Linked DNA regions of Duganella zoogloeoides. The main gene of each other region encodes a partner of the protein of the gene in region 2 in a complex. Links are inferred from orthologs where the notes say so. Each region holds a gene or a part of one and is shown on either strand. Other genes may lie near its edges.

Region 1 (7,181 bases), 1.6 Mb from region 2 along the record:
TGCTGGCCCGCGACCCGCACTTGCAGCACGCCCTTGCCCACCGCAACAAGAACGCCGTGCTGACGCCCCATCCACTGGAAGCGGCGCGGTTGCTGGGCGCCACCGTGGCCACCGTGCAGGCCGACCGCGTGGCCGCAGCACGCACGCTGGCCGCGCGCCTGCAGGCGGTGGTGGTATTAAAGGGGTCGGGCACCGTGATCGCCGCACCGGACGGCCACTGCGTGATCAACCCCACCGGCAACCCGGCGCTGGCCACGGCCGGTACCGGCGACGTGTTGTCCGGCGTTTGTGCCGCACTGCTGGCGCAAGGTTGCCCGCCGTGGCCGGCTGCGCTGGCGGCAGTGTGGCTGCATGGTGCGGCAGCCGATGCGCTGGTGGTCAGCGGCATCGGCCCGATCGGCATGACGGCCGGCGAACTGGTGCCGGCGATCCGCACTGCCCTGAACCGGCTCGCTAGCTGAACAAGAACCAGCCTGCTGCAACGCAACCCAATACCACCAGCCACGGCGGCAGCTTCCACCACATCAGCGCGGCCAGCGCAACCAGTGCCAGCGCCAGGTCACGCCACCCAAGCATGGCGCCGGTCCATACCGGGTCGTACAAGGCCGCCAGCAGCAAGCCCACCACGGCCGCATTCATGCCGGCCAGCGCCGCCTGGGCGCGACGATTGCCTCTCAGGTCACGCCAGAACGGCAAGGCGCCGGCCAGCAGCAGGAACGACGGCAGGAAAATCGCCAGCAGGCAGATCGCGCCGCCGAGCCAGCCCGACGGCGCGACCGTCATCGACGCGCCAAGAAAGGCCGCAAACGTGAATAGCGGCCCCGGCACGGTTTGCGCTGCGCCATAGCCGGCCAGGAACGTCTGCTTGCCCACCCAGCCGCTGGGCACCACCTCGGCCTGCAACAGCGGCAGCACCACGTGGCCGCCACCGAACACCAGCGCACCGCTGCGATAGAATGCGTCCGCCATGGCCAACGGTTGGCCCGGCAGCCATTGCACCGCCAGCGGCAGGCCGATCAGCAGCGAGCAGAACAGCGCAAGCCACAGGGCGCCGGCGCGGCGGCCGATCATGATCGGCAAGCTCACCGGCGGATCGCCGGCACCGGACCGGAACAGCAGCAGCCCGATGATGCCGGCAGCAGCGATCACGCCCACCTGTGCCCACGCCGACGGGGCCAGCACCACGCAACCGGCGGCACCGGCCATCAGCAGCACGCGCGGCAGATCGGTGCACAGCTTACGCGCCATGCCCCATACCGCCTGCGCCACCACGGTCACCGCCACGACTTTCAGGCCGTGCACGACACCGGCCGACAACAGCTGGCCGTGCCGGGCCATGCCCAGCGCAAACAGGATCAGGAGGATGGCCGACGGCAAGGTGAAACCGGCCCAGGCCGCCAACGCCCCGGCGTACCCGGCGCGCAAGAGCCCCAGCGCCATGCCCACCTGGCTGCTGGCGGGGCCGGGCAGGAACTGGCACAGCGCCACCAGGTCGGCGTAGTCCGCTGCCGTGAGCCAGCGCCGTCGCGTCACGAACTCGTCGTGAAAATAGCCGAGATGGGCGATGGGGCCGCCAAACGACGTCAGCCCCAGGCGCAAAAAAATCACGAACACACCCAAGCCCGCGCGCCAGCGGTGGCGCGCGTCGTTCAACGCCGCACCAGGTCCGCTTCGATGGCCTTCAGGAAGGCGCGCTGCGACCATTCCACGTCGTTGACCACGATGGCCGGCGTGTAAAACGTGGCGGCGCTACGCGGGCGGTTGACCACCACCTTGGACGGCACCACCACCGACGCCAGGCCCGACTTCAAAGGTTCGAGGCGGATGTCGGTGTACGACGAATCGGCCGCGCTGGGCGCGCCGATCAATTTCGTGTTCGGGAACAGCGAGAATACGTCGAGCGCTTCCAGGCAGGCGCCCGTGCATTGGCCCGGCACCACCACGTACACAGGCTTGGTGAACGGGGCCGGATCGCCAGGCAGGTTCTCGGCGCGGTCGCTGTCGCTGACCGGGTCGCGGCGGGCCGGATCGGGATAGAATTTTTCATCGCGGGACTGGGCGGCCAGCATGCCTTGAGCGACCACGGCCGGATCGTAATCCAGCTGGCGGCGCTGCTGTTCGGACAGGTCTGCCGCTTCGAACGACGTGTGGGCGATGTTGGCGAACGACGCGCGCCACAGCACCGCCTGGCGCGCCTGCGCCACCTTGAGGCGACGGTTGACGCGGGCCTCGCCCCACAGCGCACGCGCCAGGTTCAGGCCCCAGACGGCATCGCCGCCCTGGTTGCCGCGCAGGTCGATCACCACGGCGCTGGCGTCGAGATAGCGCTGGCGGTTGGCCTGCACTTCGGCCAGCATGGCGCCGTAAGCGGTGCGCTCGGTATCGTTGGGCTGGAACGTGGGCAGCGCAAACCAGTGCAGGCCGTAGCGTGGCGTGCTGACGCCGATCGGCTGGGTGACACCGTTGAAACTGTCGTCGCGCAGGCGCTGGGCCGCTTCGTCCATCGCGCGCCAGCTGAGCGTAAGGCGCGATTCGCGGCCTTCGTCAATGAAGATGCACTGGACGGGCAAAGTAATGAAGGGGTTGCCCTGGTCGATGAAGACGTCGGGCGCAAACGTCCACCACGGGCCGGTACCGCCGCTGCGCTGGCCGAAGCCGAACACATTGGTTTCCACCAGTTGCGCGATTGGCTTGCCGTCGCAGTCGGCGATGCGCGCGCCCACGGCCGGGCCGCCGGGCGTGGTGGCGGCCACGAACATATTGTCGCCGCGCCAGGCGGTGATGAAGCCGGGCCAGCGCGGCGCCGCCGGCGGCATGTCCTTCAGCACCACGCCGGCACGGCCATCACCAAGCAAGGCGTTGAAGTGCTGCAGCGCGGCCGCATAGCCGGCGCCGTCACGCACCCTGGAGGCCAGCGCCTGGCCGCCTTCGCGTGCCTTTTCGAGATTACGGGCAAAATCGGGGTTGGCCGGATCGACCGTGCCCGGGTGGTCGTCGAGCGTGATCAGGTAGGCAGCTTCGACATCGGCGACCGCGGCCTGGCGCCACTGCTCGGCGGACATGGTTGGAGCCGGTGCCGGCGTCGGCGCCGGCCGCTGGGCCGGACCCTGGGCATAAGCGGCGGCCACGGCAAAGGCCAGCAAGGAACCGGCGCCGAATCGGCGCGCGGATGTTTTAAAAGATGCGATCGACATGCTTGCTCTCCTGATCACACCAGCCGCCCCGCGGCAATCGTGATCGTGCGGCCGCAGCGCGCAGCCATCGATTGGTCGTGCGTGACCAGCACCAGGGTGGAGCCATGCTGGCGGTTCAATTCGAACATCAACTGGATCACCGCCTCGCCGGTGGCCGCATCGAGGCTGCCGGTCGGTTCGTCGGCAAACAGCAACGGCGGTTCGCTGACGAACGCGCGCGCCAGCGCCACGCGCTGCTGCTCGCCGCCCGACAGATATTTGGGATAATGCTTGAGGCGCGACGACAGGCCCACCCGGCCCAGCATCGCTTCGGCCTTGTCGCGCGCGCCTGCCACGCCGGTCAGTTCCAGCGGCAGCATGACGTTTTCCAGGGCGGTCAGGTGCGCCAGCAACTGGAAAGACTGGAACACAAAGCCCAGCTTTTCCTTGCGCAGCGCAGCGCGGCCGTCTTCATCGAGAGCATAGATATCGACGCCGTCCAGGATCACCTTGCCGGCGCTGGGCGTGTCCAGCCCGGCCAGCAAGCCGAGCAAGGTGGACTTGCCGGAACCGGACGCGCCCACGATGGCAAGCGTCTCCGCCCGTTGCACGGTAAAATCGACCTCATGCAGGATCGTCAGTTCGCCGCTGGCGTCGGCCACGCGCTTGGCGAGGCCGCTGACGACGATGGCGGCCGAGGCATGGTTGGCCGCAGCACTGGCGGCGGTAACATCGGCTGCATGGAATCCGGGACCATCCGGCACGAAATTGGAAGACGCTTTAGGGAAATCAGGCATGCGCAATATGGAAATGAAGTTAGCAAAGAAACTGAGTGTACACGTCGCGGCGGCCTGGCTCATGGTGGCGGTAGCGGCGAGCGCCCATTCTGCACCAAAAACCGTCCTCGTGCTCGGCGACAGCCTCTCTGCGGAGTACGGCCTGGCGCGGGGCACGGGCTGGGTGGCGCTGGCCGAAAAGAAAGTGAAAGACCAGAAACTCGACGCCGAGATCGTCAATGCCAGCGTCAGCGGCGAGACCACCAGCGGCGGCCGTAGCCGCCTGCCGGCCCTGCTGACCAGGCACAAGCCGGCGCTGGTGGTGATCGAACTGGGCGCCAACGACGGCCTGCGCGGCCTGCCGGTAGCTGCCGCCCAGGCCAATCTCAAGGCCATGGCAGATACTGCCGGCAAGTCCGGCGCCAAGGTGATGCTGGTCGGCATGCGCATTCCGCCCAACTATGGCCGCGACTATTCCGACAAATTCTACGCCATGTACGGCACCCTGAGCCGCGAGCTGAAAGCGCCGCTGGTGCCGTTCATGCTCGACGGCGTGGCCGAGAAAACCGAGATGTTCCAGCCCGACCGCCTGCACCCGCTGGCTGAAGCGCACCCTACCATTCTCAACAATATCTGGCCCGTGCTGGAAAAATCGATCAAGGCAAAATGAAATATCCGGAAGTACTCGGCATCAACGACGTCCTGCCTCAACTGGCCAGCTTCGACGCCATCATCGACGCCCGCAGCCCGGGCGAGTTCGCGCAGGACCACCTGCCCGGCGCCATCAACGCGCCGGTGCTCGACGACGAGCAGCGTGTTCGGGTGGGCACCATGTACAAGCAGATCGGCGCATTCGAAGCCAAGAAGCTCGGCGCGGTGCTGGTGGCGAAAAATATCGCCAGCCACATCGAGCAACTGTGGCTCGAGCAACCGCGCGAATGGCGCCCGCTGGTGTATTGCTGGCGTGGCGGCAACCGCAGCGGCTCGATGGCCCACATCCTCTCCAAGGTCGGCTGGCCCGTGGTCCAGCTCGACGGCGGCTACAAGGCGTTTCGCGCCGAGGTCAATGCCGCCCTGGAACTGGCGCCGCAACTGCGCTTCAAGGTGATTTGCGGCACCACCGGCAGCGGCAAGAGCCGTTTACTGGAAGTGCTGGCCGCGCAAGGTGCGCAAGTGCTGGACCTGGAGCAACTGGCCGCGCACCGCGGCTCGGTGCTGGGCCACTTGCCCAGCCAGACGCAGCCGAGCCAGAAAGCGTTCGAAACCCGCATCTGGGACTGCCTGCGCCGCTGCGACCCGGCACTGCCGGTGTTCGTGGAATCGGAAAGCAAAAAAGTCGGCAACCTGCGCGTGCCGGCCGCATTGATGGACACCATGCGCGGCGCCGACTGCATCGCGCTCACATTGAGCCGCGCCGACCGCGTGCGGCTGCTGATGGAAGACTATGCGCATTTCCTGGTCAGTCCGGCGACCTTGAATGCACAACTCGAACATTTGACGGCCTTGCATGGCAAGGAAAAGATCCGACGCTGGCAATCGATGGCCGACAGCGGCGCCATGCCGCAGCTGGTCGATGAATTACTGGCCGAGCATTACGATCCCGCCTATTTGCGCTCGATCGACCGCAATTTCGTGCGGTATGGCGATGCTGTGCCGCTGGCGCTTGGCGATATCGGCGCCGCCGATTTCCTGTCCGGGGCGCGCTGGCTGATCGAGAACGTGCACTGAGGTTTTTGCAGGCGCAATAAAAAAGGGCCGCGTGATGAACGCGGCCCTTTTTACATGTTGCTGATTACTCTTTAACTTCCGTCACGGTGGTGGTGACGATAGGCTTGAGGATCTTGACCTTGGCGCGCTGCTTGAGCAGCTCGATGTACTCGTACATCTCTTGCTGGGCAATGATGGTACCGATCTGCTCGGCTTCTTGCTTGCGACGCTCGGCGTCCTGCTCGACAGGCTGCTGCACCTTGCCGATACGGTACACGCTGTAACCCATGCCTGGCAGTTCCACGCCCACGTAGGCTGGCAGCTTGCTGGTATCGGCCTTCATCACTTCTTGCAGGGCCACGCCGTTCAAGCCTTCCGGCTTGCTGCGCGACACCAGCTTGGCAGGACCGAAACCGGTGGCGTCGCCAGCCTTCCTGGCGGCAGCCAGTTTCTCGGCGCCGGCTTTGCTGGCCAGCTTGGCGGCTTCTTCCATCGTCACGCGCTGGCGGATCGCCGCGTCGACTTCGGCCAGCGGACGCTTGGAGGCCGGCTTGAACTCGACAATACGGCCGGCAACCAGGGTGCTTGGCGCCACTTCGATCGCTTCGGTATTGCTCTTCTTGGTGATCGAGTCGTTCGAGAACAGCGCGGTCAGGAACTTGGCGTTGTTGTACGGCGCAGGACCAGCTTGCGGCGACGGCGTGCGCGAGATATTGCTGGCAGTCTCGATTTTCAGGCCCAGCTTGTCGGCAGCCGGCTTCAGGCTGTCCGATTGCTCGTACACGGTGTTGGTGAACACTTCAGCCATTTCCGAGTATTTTTTCGACGCTTGCGAGGTTTTCAGTGCATCGGCCACGTCGGTTTTCACCGATTCCAGCGGCTTGACCACGGCAGGCTTCAATTCGGTCACGGTCAGCACGTGGAAACCGTAGTCCGACTGCACCGGATCGCTGATCTCGCCCTGCTTGAGCTTCATCACAGCAGCTTCCAGTGGCGCCGGCAGGCTGCCCTTGGTCACGTAGTCGAGGTCGCCGCCCTGCTCGGACGAAGGGTCTTCCGACTTGGCCTTGGCGATCTTGGCGAAGTCGCCTGGCGTTTTGCGCACTTCGGCAGCAATCGCTTCGGCCTTGGCCTTGGCGGTTGCCACGTCGGCAGCGCTCGCGCCTTTTTTCAGTGCGACCAGGATGTGCGCGGCACGGCGGCTTTCCGGGGTGGTGAACGCAGCCTGGTTGGCATCGTAGTACTTGGCGATGTCGGCATCGGTCACTTTTACCTGGCTCAGCACGGCGTCATTGTTGAGCACAACGTATTCGATCTTCGCTTGTTCCGGGATTTCGAAGAACTTGCTGTTCTTGTCGTAGAACGCCTTGACCATGGCATCGGTCACTTTGACTTGCGGCACGAACTCGGTGATCGGCAGCGCCAGTTCCTGCACTTCACGCTCTTGCGAACCGATGTTCGACAGCGTGGTCGCGACCGCGCGCGGCGCGAAACCGGTGCTTTGCACGGCGCCGCCCAGCTGTTG
Region 2 (7,380 bases):
TTGCGGAAGGTTTTCCATTCCGACTCGTTCGAGTGGGCCAGGATAATGCCGTCGAACGGAATCGCGCCAAAGCCCTCGGTACCCTTGTAGTTGCCTTCCTGCGTGGCCGTCAACAACGGGTGGAGCACCTTGATCGGCGCCTTGAACATCTCGACGAATTCCATCAAGCCCTGGTTGGCCAGGCACAGGCCGCCCGAGTAGCTGTAGGCATCGGGATCGTCCTGCGAGTAATCCTCGAGCTTGCGGATATCGACCTTGCCGACCAGCGACGAAATATCCTGGTTGTTTTCATCGCCCGGCTCGGTCTTGGAGATGGCGATCTGTTTCAGTACGGACGGGTAGCGCTTGACCACGCGGAACTGGTTGATGTCACCGTTGAACTCGTGCAGGCGCTTGACCGCCCACGGGCTCGGGATGTTGCGCAGGTAGCGGCGCGGAATGCCGTAGTCTTCTTCGAGCAGGGTGCCGTCTTCGTCCTCGTTGAACAGGCCCAGCGGCGATTCGTTGACCGGCGAACCTTTCAGGCAATAGAACGGCACGTGCTCCATCAGCGACTTGAGCTTTTCCGCGATCGACGATTTACCGCCGCCAACCGGACCCAGCAGATACAGGATCTGCTTGCGCTCCTCGAGGCCCTGGGCCGCGTGGCGGAAGTAGGAGACCACTTGTTCGATCACTTCCTCGGTGCCATAGAATTCACGGAAGGCCGGGTAAATCTTGATGACCTTGTTGGCGAAGATGCGCGAGAGCCGGGTGTCGTTGCGGGTATCGACCAGGGTCGGTTCACCGATGGCAGCGAGCATGCGTTCGGGCGCGCTGGCGTAGGTGAGTCGATCTTTCTTGCACAGGTCGAGATATTCCTTCATGGACATCTCTTCCTCTTTGGTCCGTTCATACCGTGCAGCGTAGTTGTCAAAAATGGTCATTTGAATGTCCTTTGATGATGTAAACCTACTAGTCACGGGTCAGACAGCAAGGCTGCCGTGGCCCTGGATCGGTGCGTACTTGCTGAGTATTTTTCTTGTTGATCAGCTTCTGTGAGCGTCCTCGGAGTAGCACGGATTGCCCGTGGCTCTGAGCTGACTTTATCGCCGGTGGACGGCTTTTATGTGTTGGCCGTAAGGCTTCTTACGTCTATGAAATTTATTATTGCTCTATTGGTGCAGGAAGTCAAAAGATATGTCGTAATATCGTTAATACTCTTTCGTAAAGCTTTGATTTAAAAGAATAAAATTCGATATAACTACACGTTTCGCATGGACTTTTCCGCAATTTTTACCGCCATTTATGCCACAGTATCACGCTTGCGCGCAGCGTGCGCTAAGATGCCCAGTCATACGCATCAATCTCGTCATCTGTAACAGGAACTCATCATGTTGAATACCCAATTGCGCGGCGTGCTCGAAGGCATGCCCAAGGCCGAACTGCACATCCATATCGAAGGCTCGCTCGAGCCCGAACTGATCTTCGCGCTGGCCGCGCGCAACAACGTCGCGCTGCCATACGCCTCGGTCGAAGACCTGCGCGCCGCGTACGCGTTTACCGACCTGCAATCGTTCCTCGACATCTATTACGCCGGCGCCAGCGTGCTGCTGCACGAGCAAGATTTTTACGACATGACCGCCGCCTACCTCCAGCGCGCCGAGGCGGACAATGTACGCCATACCGAAATCTTTTTCGATCCGCAAACCCACACCGCGCGCGGCGTGCCGGTCAAGGACGTCATCGACGGCATTCACCGCGCCTGCCAGGACAGCCCGGTCAGCGCCACGCTGATCTTGAGCTTCCTGCGCCACCTGTCGGAAGAAGAGGCGTTCGCCACGCTGGAAGAAGCGCTGCCGTACCGCGACAAGTACATCGGCATCGGGCTCGACTCGTCCGAGCGCGGCAATCCGCCGGAAAAATTCGCCCGCGTGTTTGCGCGCTGCAAGGAACTCGGTTTCCACCTGGTGGCCCATGCCGGCGAAGAAGGTCCGCCGACCTATATCGAAACCGCGCTCGACGTGCTCCAGGTCGAGCGCATCGACCATGGCGTGCGCTGCCTGGAAGACCCGGCGCTGGTCGCGCGCCTGGCGCGCGAGCAGATGGCGCTGACCGTGTGCCCGCTGTCGAACGTCAAGCTGTGCGTATTCCCGGCCATGGCCCAGCACAACCTGCTCGAACTGCTCGACGCTGGCGTCAAGGTCACCATCAACTCGGACGACCCGGCCTATTTCGGCGGCTACATGAACGACAATTTCATTGCCACCTTCGAAGCGTTGCCGCTGGGCCTGTCGCACGCGCAGCGCCTGGCGCGCAACGGCTTTGAAGCGGCGTTCCTGCCCGACGCGCAAAAACAGCAGTTGCTGGCCGAAGTCGACGCCTATTTCGCCTCTCTCCCTTTTTAAAACAACATGATCAAACTCGCCCTGAGCATGACCGCGCGCGACTGGCGCGCCGGCCAATTGCGCTTCCTGCTGATCGCCCTGACGGTGGCCGTCGCGGCCCTGTCCGCTACCGGCTTCTTTATCGATCGCCTGCGTAGCGGCCTGGACCGTGATGCCCACCAGTTGCTGGGCGCCGACGTGGTGGTCAGCACCGACTTGCCGGTACGCCCCGAGTGGCGGGCCGAAGCGCTCCGGCGCGGGCTGGTGGTGACCGACACCGTGGTTTTCCCCAGCATGGCCACGGCAGGCGAGGGCGAGCAGTCGCAATCGATGCTGGCCTCGCTCAAGGCGGTCGGCCCCGGCTACCCGCTGCGCGGCCGGCTCAAGCTCACCACCGATGCCGCCCAGGCCGAGCAAAGCGAAGGCGCGGGCGCCGACGGCATCCCCGCGCCGGGCACGGTCTGGCTCGATGCCGGCCTCCTGGGCAGCCTGGGCACCAGCGTGGGCGGCCAGGTCAAGCTCGGCGACAAGACATTCACGGTCGCGCAACTGATCGCGTCCGAACCCGATCGCGGCGCCAACTTCCTGGCGTTCGCGCCGCGCGTGATGCTGGCGCTGGCCGACCTCGAAGCGACCAACCTGATCCAGCCCGGCTCGCGCGTGACGTACCGCCTGCTGGTAGCGGCGCCGCCATCGTCGAAAAATACCGCAGCCGAAGCGGCTGCGTTCCAGCAATGGATGCAGGACACCATCAAACAGGCCAATCTCAAGGGCGTGCGGGTCGAGTCGCTGGAAAATGGCCGCCCCGAAATGCGCAACACGCTTGACCGCGCGGACCGTTTCCTGTCGCTGGTCGGCTTGCTGTCGGCCATGCTGGCGGCGGTGGCCGTGGCCATGGCCGCGCGCCGCTTCATGCAGCGCCACCTCGATGCCTGCGCCATGCTGCGCTGCCTGGGCCTGACGCAAAACCAGGTCACCGCGATGTATCTGTACGAATTCCTGCTGGTCGGCCTGGCCGGTAGCGCCATGGGTGTGGCGGTCGGCTTCGGCGCCCACTACGTGCTGCTGGAAGTGCTGGGCAAGCTGGTGGCCGCCAACTTGCCTGGTCCCACCATCTGGCCGGCTCTGCAAGGCCTGGCCACCGGCATCCTGCTGCTGGCCGCGTTTGCGCTGCCGCCGATTTTGCAACTGCGCAAGGTGCCGCACAACCGCGTGATCCGCCGCGAGCAGGACGCACCGCAGGTGGCGGCGTTGGCCACCTACGGCCTCGGTTTCGCCGGGTTTGCATCGCTGCTGTTGTGGCAGGCGGGCGACGCCATGCTGGCGCTGTACACGGCGCTCGGTTTTGTGGCCGCCTTCGGCGTGTTCGCGCTGGTGGCGTGGCTGGGCCTGAAAGCGCTCAAGCCGCTGCGCGGCGCCATCGACCATCAAAGCTGGCGCTTCGCCATCACCTCGCTGCAACGCCGCCCGGGCGCGACCATCGTGCAGGTGGTGTCGCTGGCGCTGGGCATGATGGCGCTGCTGGTGCTCACCGTGGTGCGCGAAGACCTGATGACGGCCTGGCGCAATGCTACGCCGCCCGATGCGCCCAACCGCTTCATCATCAACATCCAGCCCGAGCAAAAAGACCAGATCGCCGCGCGCCTGAAGTCTGCTGGCGTGGCCTATGCGCCGCAGTATCCGATGATCCGTGGCCGGCTGGCCGCCGTCAACGGCCAGCCGGTCACGGCCGAGACGTACACCGAGGACCGCGCGCGCGGCCTGGCCGACCGCGAATTCAACCTCTCCACCATGGCCACCATGCAGGCCGAGAACGAGATCGTGGCCGGCAAGTGGTTTACCGACGCTCCCGGCGTCGCCGAAGCGTCGGTGGAGGAGGGCATTGCCAAGACCCTGCGCTGGAAGGTGGGCGACAAGCTCAACTTCAATATCGCCGGTTCGCCGGTCGAGGTGACGATTACCAGCTTGCGCAAGCTCGAATGGGGCTCGATGCGGGTCAATTTCTTCGTCATCATCAACCCGGCGGCGCTCACCGAAGTGTCGCAAAGCTGGATCACGGCGTTCCACCTGCCGGGCCAGCAGGGACCGGTGATGAACGCCCTCACGCGCGACTTCCCGAACCTGACGATCGTCGATGTCGGCGGCTTGCTGCGCCAGGTGCAGGCCGTGCTCGACCAGGTGGTCACCGCGATCGAATTCCTGTTCATCTTCACGCTGGCCTCCGGCTTGCTGGTGCTGTACGCCGCGCTGATGGGTTCGCAGGACGAGCGTACCCGCGAATCGGGCCTGCTGCGCGCGCTGGGCGCCACCCGGCGCCAGTTGTCGCAGGCGCAACTGATCGAATTCACGCTGGTGGGGGCGCTGGCCGGGGTGCTGGCCGCCACCGGCGCCGCCGTGATGGGCTGGGCGCTGGCCACGTACCAGTTCAAGTTTGCCTGGGCCTTCTCGCCGTCGGTGTGGATGGTGGGCTTGCTCGCTGGCGCCGTGTGCGCGATTGCCGGCGGCTGGCTCGGTTTGCGCAGCGTGCTGCGCCAGCCGCCGCTGCAAACCTTGCGCGAAGGCTGACGCAGGCGCATTGACTGGGCAGGGGGCAGGCGCCTCCTGCCTTGCGCGCCGGCGCTGGGAAGTATTGTAGAATCGGCCCACCAACAGGATGCCCCGCCCCCGCTTCCTTTCTTTAGCCCTGAGAAGCGACTGTCCACCCCATGTTTGATTCCATCTGCGCGACCTACACCGGATCTGACGGCGAGCTCAATCGTGACCTGTTCAGCAGTTCTGTCGATTGCATTAAAATTCTCGACCTGCAAGGAAGATTGGGTCAGCTTAATCCGGGCGGCGTGGTGGCGCTTGAGTTGAGTGCACCGGAACAGATACTTGGCAAGACCTGGTGGGAATTCTGGCCAGAAGACGGCCGCATGCTGGCACAAAACGCTTTCGAAAGCGCCAAAAACGGCAAGGTCAGCAAGTTCAACGCCTTCTGTCCCACCGCCCAGGGTACGCCGCGCTGGTGGGACGTGGTGGCCAACCCGGTGTTCGGCGCCGACGGCCAGGTGCGCGAAGTGATGGTGGTGTCGCGCGACATGACCGAGCTGTTCATGGCGCGCCAGGCGCTGCACGACGCTGACCTGCGCAAGGACGCCTTCCTGGCCACCGTGGCGCACGAGTTGCGCAACCCCATCTCGGCTGCGCACAACGCCACCGAATTGCTGAAACTCAAGGCCTTCGACCACGTCCGCACCGCCGAACTGGCGCAAATGGTGCAGCGCCAACTGGGCCACATGAGCCGGGTGGCCGAGGACTTGCTCGATACGACGCGCATCCGCCGTGGCGAAATCCGCCTGAGCCTGGTCCGGCTCGACATGCGCGCCGTGGTGTACGACACCGTGGAGCAGTTGCAGTCGGCGGTGCAGGCCAAGCAGCATCGCCTGACGGTCGATATCGATGCCGCTGCTTGCCTGGTAATGGGCGACCACACGCGGCTGGTACAGGCGGTGGGCAATGTACTGGGCAACGCGGTGCGCTACACGCCCGAGGGTGGCGTCATCACGCTGGCGCTGCGCCGCGCCGGCGACATCATCACCGTGCGCATCACCGACAATGGCATGGGCATCCCGGCCGAGCGCCTGGCGACCATCTTCGACATCTACAGCCAGGTCCACAAGTCCACCGAGCGCAAGAGCGACGGCCTGGGACTGGGCCTGTCGCTGGTACGGGCGCTGGTGGAACTGCATGGCGGTACCGTGGCTGCCGCCAGCGCTGGCGTGGCGTCAGGGAGTTGTTTCACGATCACGCTGCCGGCCGCGCCGCGTTGATGTGACGCTGGCCGCCGCGTTGGCCAGTTCGCGCTCCTGGCGCAGGAACTCGGTATAGGCCAGCGGCGGCTGCGCGTAATAATGCGGCGGCAGGTCGAACAGCGCCCAGTAATAGGTTTCGCGGCCCCGGCATACTTGGGGCGTGGCGCAATAGCGGTGCCAGTTGTCGCCCATGTGGCGCGCATACATGCCGTCGCCATCCACATCCGAAAAGAACGGCAGCACGCGCCGCGCACCCAGGGCGTCGAGCAGCGATTGCGGCGCGTCGCTGTCGCACGCCATCTCGTATTGCGCCGCCATGCCTTGCTCGGTTTCGATCATCATCAGCCGGGTGCGGCCAAATTTATCCAGGAACACGATGCCGGTGGGATTGGCGAACAGGTAGTGCTCGATGAAGCCCAGGTCCTGCTTGAGCCGCTGCACCTGCAAGGCCAGCACCGGGTCGTCGAGGAAGTGGTAATTGTGCAGCAGCACCAGCTCGCGCAAGGTTTCCGACTGGTCGGCGAAATAGCGCCGTTGCAGCGTGGTGATTTCCAGTTCCAGGATGTCGAGCGCATGGTCGTCGCTTTTCTGGATGTAGCGGTCGATCAGGCCGCGGTTGAAGGCGCTCACCGCGATTTTCTCGTCGGCGGCACCGGTAAATAAAATCTTCTTGCACGGCAGGTCGCTCACCAGCTCGCAAAATTCCAGCCCATTCATTTGCGGCATCGAGTAATCGACCACCAGCACCGACGGCGTGGCAAAGCGCTGCGGCTGGCCGGCGATGCGGTAAATTGCATCGACGTCGAGCGCCACGTTGAACTGGTCGCCCGGCTGGTTCTGGGTATCGAAATTCATGTGCAGCGGCGTGAGCGGCGGCGTGCCGCGCCGGCCTTGCTCGCCGTGGCGCAACCAGTGCAGCGCCGTGGTGGTGTCGTGAAAAGTCTTGCTGGCGTGGATGGGGTCGAGCTGGAACGACAGGCTGCGCAGGAAGGAGTCGCTGTCATCGACCAGCACGGTCAGGGTGGGGTGGGTGTAGAGAGGGAGTGACATGATTATTTTGCCAGTGAGGCCTGCTGGGGGAATTCGAGGATGAAAATGGCGTAGGCGCTTTCGCGCGACACGCATTCGATGGTGGCGCTCCAGGCATCCATGATTTCCTGGCACAGCGCCAGGCCGATGCCGGCGCCGTTGTGCGGCGGGAATGAATAAAAGCGGTGGAA

Evidence for each region. The genes of interacting proteins can lie anywhere in the genome.
Region 1: the proteins of SR858_RS04790 (region 2) and SR858_RS11915 are in contact, whole or in part, in a cryo-EM structure (PDB 9GE8), measured with the Escherichia coli proteins. The link is inferred for Duganella zoogloeoides from one-to-one orthologs.

What each region holds. Positions count from the first base shown.
Region 1 is NZ_CP140152.1:2,673,663-2,680,843, reverse strand. Bases 2,890-5,801 are described here. They hold SR858_RS11915 (arylesterase), read left to right. Parts: upstream 2,890-3,983; coding sequence 3,984-4,619; downstream 4,620-5,801. Other genes in these bases: SR858_RS11905 (SurA N-terminal domain-containing protein), read right to left, coding at 5,742-5,801; mnmH (tRNA 2-selenouridine(34) synthase MnmH), read left to right, coding at 4,616-5,677; SR858_RS11920 (ABC transporter ATP-binding protein), read right to left, coding at 3,209-3,937; SR858_RS11925 (hypothetical protein), read right to left, coding at 2,890-3,194. In the rest of the region: SR858_RS11935 (NAD(P)H-hydrate dehydratase), read left to right, coding at 1-461; chrA (chromate efflux transporter), read right to left, coding at 454-1,653; more of SR858_RS11925, read right to left, coding at 1,650-2,889; more of SR858_RS11905, read right to left, coding at 5,802-7,181. UniProt on the Escherichia coli protein: TesA is a multifunctional esterase that can act as a thioesterase, lysophospholipase and protease.
Region 2 is NZ_CP140152.1:1,089,114-1,096,493, forward strand. Bases 2,052-5,162 are described here. They hold SR858_RS04790 (ABC transporter permease), read left to right. Parts: upstream 2,052-2,393; coding sequence 2,394-4,931; downstream 4,932-5,162. Other genes in these bases: SR858_RS04785 (adenosine deaminase), read left to right, coding at 2,052-2,387; SR858_RS04795 (sensor histidine kinase), read left to right, coding at 5,072-5,162. Also shown: SR858_RS04780 (PrkA family serine protein kinase), read right to left, coding at 1-926; more of SR858_RS04785, read left to right, coding at 1,374-2,051; more of SR858_RS04795, read left to right, coding at 5,163-6,178; SR858_RS04800 (response regulator), read right to left, coding at 6,134-7,210; SR858_RS04805 (sensor histidine kinase), read right to left, coding at 7,213-7,380.